Regions from separate parts of the Pseudomonas sp. VD-NE ins genome, predicted to be linked through region 2. Evidence: predicted binding sites of a transcription regulator. Region 2 holds the regulator's gene; the other holds the start of a gene.
The links. Region 2 encodes sigma-54, which starts transcription at its own class of promoters, with help from an activator protein. Its sites were predicted from a motif close to ANTGGCATNNANNTTGCTNT; they were not measured.
Positions count from the first base shown of each region.

Region 1: a site for sigma-54 is predicted at 2,507-2,526, ahead of RMV17_RS25175 (pilin). Genes of this name have one in related genera too.

Region 1 is NZ_CP134772.1:5,654,127-5,659,238, reverse strand. Features, by position in the region: gene RMV17_RS25185 (type II secretion system F family protein) at 1-644, opposite strand, end outside; gene pilB (type IV-A pilus assembly ATPase PilB) at 647-2,347, opposite strand; gene RMV17_RS25175 (pilin) at 2,573-3,013, shown strand; gene RMV17_RS25170 (BON domain-containing protein) at 3,310-3,666, shown strand; gene RMV17_RS25165 (DUF2845 domain-containing protein) at 3,936-4,232, opposite strand; gene RMV17_RS25160 (DUF748 domain-containing protein) at 4,232-5,112, opposite strand, start outside.
Region 2 is NZ_CP134772.1:1,039,691-1,044,802, reverse strand. Features, by position in the region: gene lptC (LPS export ABC transporter periplasmic protein LptC) at 1-234, shown strand, start outside; gene lptA (lipopolysaccharide transport periplasmic protein LptA) at 221-766, shown strand; gene lptB (LPS export ABC transporter ATP-binding protein) at 766-1,491, shown strand; gene RMV17_RS04380 (RNA polymerase factor sigma-54) at 1,679-3,172, shown strand; gene hpf (ribosome hibernation-promoting factor, HPF/YfiA family) at 3,246-3,554, shown strand; gene ptsN (PTS IIA-like nitrogen regulatory protein PtsN) at 3,566-4,030, shown strand; gene rapZ (RNase adapter RapZ) at 4,033-4,890, shown strand; gene RMV17_RS04360 (HPr family phosphocarrier protein) at 4,906-5,112, shown strand, end outside.

The DNA of each region.
Region 1 (5,112 bases), 2.1 Mb from region 2:
ATCACCATCAGGGTGAACGCGGGCAGCTCAGCGCCGAAACCGGAAAACACTGACTGAAACTGTGGCACCACTTTCACCAGCAGGATCCCGGTCACCACGGCCGCCACCAGCACCACGGCGGTGGGGTAGGTCATGGCTTTTTTGATCTTGGCCTTGAGCCGTTCGCTTTTTTCCTTATAGGTTGCGACCCGTTCCAGCAACGTGTCGAGGGCGCCGGACTGTTCGCCGGCGTCGACCAGGTTGCAATACAACTCGTCGAAATATTGCGGCTTCTTGCGCAGGGCGGTGGCGAAGCTGTTACCCGCCGCGACCTCCTGTTTGACCTCGTCCACCAGCTTGCGCATGGCCGGGTTTTCAAAGCCTTCGCCAATGATGTCGAACGACTGCAACAACGGTACGCCGGCCTTCATCATCGTCGCCATCTGCCGGGTGAACAGGGCAATGTCCTGAGCTTTGATACGCTTGCCAAAGCTCAACAGAGACGCGGATTTCTTGCGCACCTTGCCGGGATTGATCCCCTGTTTACGCAGTTGAGCCTTGATCAGCGCCGGGTTCTGTCCGCTGAGTTCACCGGTGACTTTGCTGCCTTTCCTGTCCGTACCTTCCCAGGCATAAATACTGATTTTCGCTGCCTTGACCGCCATGTTCAGTCCTTGGTAACCCGGTTGATTTCTTCAAGGCTGGTGATGCCTTGCATGGCTTTGCGCAGCCCTGAGGTGCGCAGGTCGTCGAAGCCGTCGCGGCGCATTTGACTGTCGATTTCCAGCGAGTTGCCTTCGGCCATGATCAAACGTTGCAGCTCTGGAGTGTTTTTCACCACTTCATAAATCCCCACGCGTCCTTTGTAGCCGCCGTTGCAGTGATCGCAACCGACCGGCTCGTAGATCGTGAAATGGCCGATGCGTTCCTCGGGGAAGCCTTCCTTGAGCAAGGTTTCGCGTGGGATCTCGATGGGCTTCTTGCAATGGCTGCACAGTTTTCGCGCCAGCCGCTGGGCGATGATCAGACTGACCGAGGTGGCGATGTTGAAACCGGGAATGCCCATGTTGTGCAGACGCGTGAGGGTTTCCGCAGCGCTGTTGGTGTGCAGGGTCGAGAGCACGAGGTGGCCGGTCTGCGCAGCCTTGATCGCGATCTCGGCGGTTTCCAGATCGCGGATCTCGCCGACCATGATCACGTCCGGGTCCTGACGCAGAAACGAGCGCAGCGCCTGGGCAAAGTCCAGGCCCTGTTTGGGGTTGACGTTGACCTGGTTGATGCCTTCCATGTTGATCTCCACCGGGTCTTCGGCAGTGGAGATGTTGATGTCGACGGTGTTGAGAATATTCAGGCCGGTGTACAGCGACACGGTTTTACCCGAACCGGTGGGGCCGGTGACCAGAATCATGCCCTGTGGCTGCTTGAGCGCGGCCATGTACAAGTCTTTCTGCACCGGCTCGTAGCCGAGGGCGTCGATGCCGATCTGTGCGCTGGACGGGTCGAGAATCCGGATCACCACTTTTTCGCCCCACAGGGTCGGCAGCGTGTTGACCCGAAAGTCGATCGACTTGCTCTTCGACAGGCGCATTTTGATCCGCCCGTCCTGCGGCTTGCGTCGTTCCGAGATATCGAGGCTGGCCATGACTTTCAGGCGTGCGGCGATGCGCCCGGCCAGTTGAATCGGTGGCTTGGCCACTTCGCGCAGGATGCCGTCGGTGCGCACGCGTACCCGGTAGTTCTTCTCGTAGGGTTCGAAGTGCAGGTCGGAAGAGCCGCTCTTGATCGCGTCGAGCAACATCTTGTGGACGAAGCGCACCACGGGTGCATCGTCAGCGTCGAGGCCAGCGATGGCGTCCTGTTTGTTGTCGTCGATGGATTCGACATCGAGGCCGTCGAGATCGACATCGGCCATGTCCTCCAGACCACTGGCGTGGGTGTCGAAGAACTTTTCGATGGCATCGCTGAGCTTGTCGTCCTCGACCAGAATGGCTTCGGTGCTCAGGCCGGTGCTGAACTGAATGTCGTTGATCGCTTGATGATTGCTCGGATCGGAAATCCCCACGAACAGCTTGTTGCCCCGCCGCCACAAGGGCAGGGCGTGATGCTGACGGACCAGTTTTTCGCTGACCAGGCCTTTGGGCTGGGTTTCCTTGTCGAGGCAATTGAGATCAAGGAACGCCATGCCGAAATGCTCGCTGGCGATCTCGGCCACCTGCCAGCTCTTGACCAGTTTGTTCTGCACCAGATAGCTGACCAGCGACAGCCGATTGCGCTGGGCCTGTTGCCAGGCTTGCTGGGCGCTTTTTTCCGTGAGCAGTTCGGCCTGCACCAATTGCTTGGCCAGACCGCTCAGAGCGATGTCATTCATGGGTATTCCGCAGGCTTGCCGTTCATGACTTATAGCCTAGTCAAGTGACAGCGCCAAACACGGCGGGTACAGGTGACAAAAAGTGTCAGATAGTGCGGTTGCGGGTTGTAGGAAATGGCGTTGTAGAGGGGACGCGCCCAACGGACGGGGCTTGGAGGCGTTGGCATGGCCTATGCTGCGTCCCTTGCAGATCATGAGATTTCGACTCATGCATGGAGCGTGTCTATGAAAAAACAACAAGGTTTTACTCTGATCGAACTGTTGATCGTGGTGGCGATCATCGGGATTCTGGCGACTATCGCCCTGCCGCAGTACACCAAGTATCAAGCGCGGGCGAAGGTCACTGCGGGTCTGGCAGAAATCAGTGCACTGAAGATTCCGTTTGAAGACACCATTAACCAAGGCACCGATCCAAGCCTGACGAACGTCACCGGTAGCGCCACTTTCACCACTACCAACTGCGGCACGGTAGCGGCGTCGGGTACTGCGTCTTCTGGGGCAGGCAGCATCGTTTGCACACTCGCTAACGCACCAGCTCCGGTGCTGGGCAAAACGATCACGCTAACCCGCTCTTCCGGGACTGGCTCGGCAGCGGGTGTCTGGAGTTGTGCATCAACCGTGAACGCCGACTACGCCCCTAAAGGCTGCCCAGGCAGCGGTACTTGATCGATCATTCGATCTGTTAAAAATGCCCCGTTTACGGGGCATTTTCTTGGTCTGGCGATAAATAAAAGCTTCAATAATTTCAGCGTCTTAGGAACTTTCCAAAAAACCGCAACTTGCATGCGATTTATCTGCAAGTCATGCAAATTGCATGAAATCGGAATTTGGGTTTTTGGCTAAGTGTTTGATTTTAAATATTTTTATTGTGGATAAAAAGTTGGCACAGCGTTCGCAACTACCTTGGTAACCCTGCTGACAAGACAACCAGCAGACTTTCCAGAAAAACAGGAGTTACTCGTATGAAGAAGTTCGCTATCACTGCCGCTGCTGCTACCGCGCTGACCCTGACCATGGCTTCCGGTGCGTTCGCACAATCCACCCAGGCTACCCAGGCTCCAATGACTCTGGCCGCCGGTGAAATGACCAAGGCTAAAGAAACTACTTCCGATACCTGGATCACCACCAAAGTCAAAAGCGACCTGGTCACCGAAAAAGGCATTCCGGGCACCGACATCAAAGTAGAAACCAACAAAGGTGTTGTATCGCTGTCGTCGACTGTAGCCGTTACCGAGTCTCAGAAAGCTACCGCTGTAGCGATCACCAAGAAAATCAAAGGCGTCAAAGCGGTCTCCGCTGACGGCCTGAAAGCCGAGTAAGGCATGACTTCTCGCCTGGACCGGGAGAAGGCGCGACAGACGGGCCGAGCAATACGTCTGCCGCAACTTTAGAGTTCATGCGAACGGTCACACGGATGTGACCATTACAGGCCCCGCCACTTGTGTCGGGGCCTGTTCTATTTCAGGGGCAACATAAAACAACTGTGGGAGCGAGCCTGCTCGCGAATGCGATCTGTCAGCCGACGAAGATGTCGACTGACACGACGCATTCGCGAGCAGGCTCGCTCCCACAGGGGTTTGGTGTTGAGTCAGTTACCGCGTTTGCTGTTGATCTGTCGCAGGCGATTGCCTTCGAAGCGCAGGTATTGATACATGCCGTTGCTCGGGCCGTAGGTCCATTCCTCGACCTGAAACTCCTCGCGGCGATTGGCGCTACGCTTGTAGCCCAGCACATCTCGGCTGACCGGCTCACCGCACTTTTGCAGGACTTCGCTTGAGCGGTCTCCGAGACTGATCAACTGACTGCCGCAGCGCAGCGTATCGGACGCCGAGGCGTGACTGGCCGCGAACGTCATTGCGAGCAAGGCCAGCCACTGCAGTTTCATCACTCGGCATCCAGGTGCATTTGCGTCACCACGCGGCCATCACTCTCGGCTTCACCGAGATTGGCGTCGATGAAGTACACGCGGTCGTCTGCGAGCTGGCCTTTATCGACCAGATAATCCTTGATGCTGCTGGCGCGGTCCTGACCCAACTGACGCAACAGCACGTCGCTGCCACTCCAGAACTTGATCACGCCTTCGCGCATCTTCGCCGTACGTTCTTCCTTGCCCAGATCTTTCCATTCGGCCGGTGGCTGGGTTTTCAGGCGGGTGCGATAGATGCCTTCGAGCAGCGGACCTTTCTCGCTGTCGGGCACTTGCAGCAACGACGCCTGAGCCGGAACTTTATCGCCACGACGCTGGAGCATCTTGTAGTAGTTGTTCTGGTATTCACGCTCCAGACGCTGTTCGGCGAGCAACGGACCATCGCTGCTCTGCGCGGCAGTGCCTTCGATCTCCAGACGCAGGGCCGGGCGCTCCTTCAGTGCTTGCGACAGTTTGATCAGCGCCGCTTCGGCATCCTTGTTCAACTCGCTGGAACCCGGGGCAAACGACACCGTGCCAAGGTCTTCCGAACCGCCGCCACTGATCAGCCCGCCAATCATTTTGAAGGGCGCGGCAGCGGCTTTGACGATCAGGTTGCGCAGGGTCTGCCAGACAATCGGCATCACGCTGAACTGCGGGTTGTTCAAGTCGCCGGTCACCGGCAATTCGATGGAGATCTTGCCGTCGACGTCCTTGAGCAAGGCAATCGCCAGTTTCAGTGGCAGGCTCACAGCATCCGGGCTGTCGACTTTCTCACCGAGCTGCAATTGCTCGACCACCACTTTGTTCTCGGCTTTGAGCTGGCCCTTGGTGATCAGGTAATGCAGGTCGAGGTTGA
Region 2 (5,112 bases):
GTCGAATTGATCGATTCGGTACGCATCAAGCGCACCGATGAGCAGAACCGCGATCTGTTGGTGACCTCCACGCGCATGACCGTGTTCCCGCAGGAGCAATATGCGCAGACCGAGCAACCCGTTAGAATCGACGGCGCTGGCGGTGTATCGACTGGCGTTGGAATGAAAGCGTACCTGAAGGAAAGCAGGATACACCTGCTATCGAACGTAAGAGGACAGTATGAGGCTCGTTAAAACCCTCCCTATTTTGCTCAGTCTGGGCGCAGCACTGGGAAGCGTGAGCGCCTGGGCTCTGCCGAACGATCAGCAGCAACCTATCCGCATTCAGGCCGACGACGCCCAGCTGGATGACAAGAACGGCATCGCCACCTATAAGGGTGACGTGATCATCACTCAGGGCTCGATGAAGGTGACCGGCAATACCGTGACCATCACCCGCACCCCGGCCGGCGATATTGACGTGGTGACTTCGGTGGGCAACCTTGCCTACTTCGAACAACTGCAGACCGCTGGCGACACCAAGCCTGTACAGGGCTGGGGCGTGACGATCCAGTACCACGCCGCGCAGAACCGCGTTGTGCTGATCGACAAGGCCAAGGTTGTCGACAAGGACAACAACACGACTCAAGGCGAGAAAATCGTCTATGACACCGTGAAGAAACTGGCCAGCGCCGGTCGCGCTACCGGCAGCAAGGTCACCGAAGCGCGTCCGCGCATCGATATGGTGATCCAGCCGAAGAAGAAAACCGACGAGAAAACCCAGTAATGGCAACTCTGAAAGCTCAGCACCTGGCCAAGGCCTATAAAAGCCGCCAGGTCGTGCGTGACGTCAGCCTATCGATCGACAGCGGCCAGATCGTCGGCCTGCTCGGGCCAAACGGCGCCGGCAAGACCACGTGCTTCTACATGATCGTCGGCCTGGTACAGGCCGATCAGGGCCGTGTGCTGATCGACGATCTGGACGTCAGCCACCAGCCGATGCACGGTCGCGCCAAGGCCGGTATCGGCTATCTGCCGCAAGAAGCGTCGATCTTCCGCAAACTGTCGGTGGCCGATAACATCATGGCCATCCTCGAGACCCGCCAGGAGCTCGACAAGGCCGGCCGTCGCAAGGAGCTGGAAAGCCTGCTGCAGGAATTCCACATCAGCCACATTCGCGACAACCTCGGCATGAGCCTGTCCGGTGGCGAACGCCGCCGGGTGGAAATCGCCCGCGCTCTGGCGACTGCACCGAAATTCATCCTGCTCGACGAACCGTTCGCCGGTGTCGACCCGATTTCGGTTGGCGACATCAAGCAGATCATCCACCACCTCAAGGCCAAGGGCATCGGTGTATTGATCACCGACCACAACGTCCGTGAGACGCTGGATATCTGCGAAACCGCTTACATCGTCAACGACGGTCAGTTGATTGCCGAAGGCGATGCAGAAACCATCCTGGCCAACGATCTGGTCAAGGAAGTGTATCTGGGCCACGAGTTCCGCCTGTAAGCGCAACAGTACCCGGTGCGCCGCCGGGGCGCTGTATCGATTCAAGCAGGATTTAATACGCTTTAATTGTTACAGCGCTCTAGGCAAACACTTCAGTTTCAGGCATATAATTTGCTTAAGTTTGGCGCTTCGGCGCCCTGTAGTGGATGGCGCATAGCGCCGGCGAATAAGGTGTTAAGCCCCTGCCATGAAACCATCGCTAGTCTTGAGAATGGGCCAGCAGCTGACGATGACACCGCAGCTGCAACAGGCCATCCGCCTGCTCCAATTGTCGACCCTGGATCTGCAACAGGAAATCCAGGAGGCTCTGGAATCCAATCCGATGCTCGAACGCCAGGAAGAAGGCGACGACTTCGACAATTCCGATCCCCTGGCCGACAACGCCGAACAGAAGCCCAACACCGAGATCCAGGAACCTTCCTACCAGGAGACCGCCCCGACGGTGGACAACCTCGAGGACGGCGAATGGAACGAGCGCATCCCCAATGAGCTTCCGGTCGACACGGCCTGGGAAGACGTCTACCAGACCAGCGCCAGCAGCCTGCCGAGCAGCGATGACGATGAGTGGGACTTCACCACCCGCACCTCCGCTGGCGAAAGCCTGCAAAGCCATCTGCTGTGGCAATTGAACCTCGCACCGATGTCCGACACCGATCGCCTGATCGCCGTGACCCTGATCGACTGCATCAACAATCAGGGCTACCTGGACGAAACCCTCGAAGAGATCCTCGAGGCGTTCGATCCTGAGCTGGACATTGAGCTGGACGAAATCGAAGCCGTCCTGCACCGCATTCAGCAGTTCGAACCGGCCGGCATCGGCGCGCGCAATCTCGGCGAATGCCTGCTGCTGCAATTACGCCAGCTACCAGCCAAGACGCCTTGGCTGGCTGAAGCCAAGCGTCTGGTCAGCGATTACATCGACCTGCTGGGCGGCCGCGACTACAGCCAGCTGATGCGACGCATGAAGCTCAAGGAAGACGAGTTGCGCCAGGTCATCGAGTTGGTGCAGAGCCTTAATCCACGTCCGGGTTCGCAAATCGAATCCACCGAAGCCGAGTACGTTGTCCCCGACGTTATCGTGCGCAAGGACAACGAGCGCTGGCTGGTCGAACTCAATCAGGAGTCGGTGCCACGCCTACGGGTCAACGCGCAGTACGCCGGTTTCGTCCGTCGCGCCGACACCAGCGCCGACAACACCTTCATGCGCAATCAGTTGCAGGAAGCCCGCTGGTTCATCAAGAGCCTGCAGAGCCGCAACGAAACATTGATGAAAGTAGCCACCCAGATCGTCGAGCATCAGCGCGGTTTTCTGGAGTACGGCGACGAAGCCATGAAGCCGTTGGTCCTGCACGACATCGCTGAGGCGGTCGGCATGCACGAATCAACAATTTCCCGGGTGACCACGCAAAAGTTCATGCATACCCCACGCGGTATTTATGAACTGAAATACTTTTTCTCCAGCCACGTCAGCACCTCCGAAGGCGGCGAATGCTCGTCTACGGCGATCCGCGCGATCATCAAAAAACTGGTTGCCGCGGAAAATCAGAAAAAGCCGTTGAGTGACAGCAAGATCGCTGGTTTACTGGAGGCACAAGGCATTCAGGTGGCTCGCCGCACCGTCGCCAAGTACCGCGAATCCTTAGGGATCGCGCCTTCGAGCGAACGCAAGCGGTTGATGTAAGCCACGTTACAGCGTTCCAGTGGCAGGCTATCCAGCCTGCCGCTTTATGCACTGGCAACGAAGGAGAAGCTGTATGCAAGTCAACATCAGTGGACACCAACTGGAAGTGACCGAACCTCTGCGCGACTACATCAATGAGAAACTTCAACGATTAGAGCGCCATTTCGACAAGATCACCAACGTGCAAGTCACGATGTGCGTCGAAAAGCTGAAGCAGAAAATCGAAGCCACCTTGCATATACCCGGCAGCGAAGTGGTCGCCAACGCGGAACATACCGATATGTACGCGGCGATCGACGCCTTGACCGACAAGCTGGATAAACAACTCAAAAAGCATAAGGAAAAGACCCAGAGCCTGCTCCAGGGCGCTACCGGTCGATAACCCCCCACCCCATGATCCGACTTGAAAGTATCCTGACCCCCGGCCGTTCCCTCGTGAACGTGCCGGGCGGCAGTAAAAAGAAAGCCCTCGAACAAATTGCCAACCTGATCGCCCGCGAAGTGCCGGCTCTGGAGATGCAAGATGTCTTCGAGGCGTTGATTGCCCGTGAAAAACTCGGTTCCACCGGTTTTGGCAACGGCATCGCCATTCCTCACTGCCGTCTCAAGGGGTGCCAGTCGCCTATCAGTGCCTTGATGCACCTTGATACGCCAATCGATTTCGACGCCATTGATGGCGCTCCGGTTGACCTGCTGTTCGTTTTGCTGGTCCCGGAAGCCGCCACCGATGCGCACCTGGAGTTGCTGCGTCAGATCGCCAGCATGCTCGATCGCAAGGACGTGCGCGATAAACTGCGCAGCGCTGCGAGCAACGAAGCCTTGTATCAGGTTGTCCTGGACGAGCAGAACGGGCACTAATCATGCGCTTGATCATTGTCAGTGGCCGTTCCGGCTCGGGTAAAAGTACCGCACTGGATGTCCTTGAGGACAACGGTTACTACTGCATCGACAACCTGCCGGCAGGCTTGCTGCCGGAACTGGCCGAACGTGCGCTGATTCACACTGAACTGGCGCAGCCGCTGGTGGCCGTATCGATCGATGCGCGCAACCTGCCGAGCCACCTGACGCGCTTTCCCGAACTGCTTGAAGATGTCCGCAGCAAGCACATCCAGTGCGACGTACTGTATCTGGATGCCGACGAAGAAACCCTGCTCAAGCGTTTTTCCGAAACCCGCCGTCGCCATCCGCTGAGCAATGCCAACCGCTCGCTGGCCGAGGCGATCCAGGATGAAACCGCCCTGCTCGGCCCGATTGCCGATCTCGCGGACCTGAAGATCAACACCACCAATCTGAACCTGTATCAGCTGCGCGACTCGATCAAGCTGCGCCTGCTGAACCAGCCGGAGCCGGGGACCGCATTTCTGGTCGAGTCCTTCGGCTTCAAGCGCGGGATGCCGGTGGATGCGGATCTGGTGTTCGATGTGCGCTGCCTGCCCAATCCGTACTGGAAGCCGGAACTGCGCGCGCAATCGGGTCTCGATGCGCCGGTGGCTGAATACCTGGCGGCGCAGCCGGAGGTCGAAGAAATGTTCCAGGACATTTTCGCCTACCTGCACAAGTGGCTGCCGCGCTTCGCTGCGAGCAACCGCGCCTACGTCACCATTGCCATTGGCTGCACCGGCGGGCATCACCGCTCCGTCTACCTGACCGAACGTCTGGGTCAGGCCCTGCAGAAAACCCTGAAGAACGTCCAGGTTCGCCACCGCGACCTCACTTAAAGGATTCACACCGCGATGCCTGCTCTGGAAATCGAAATCATCAACAAGCTGGGCCTGCATGCCCGCGCATCGGCCAAGTTTGTCGGGGTGGCCGGGCAGTATCCGGATTGCTCGATCAGAGTGGGCCGCACACCGGAGACCACGGTTGATGGCAAAAGCATCATGGCAATGATGATGCTGGCGGCTGGCAAGGGCACCAAAATCTATCTGAGTACTGAAGGG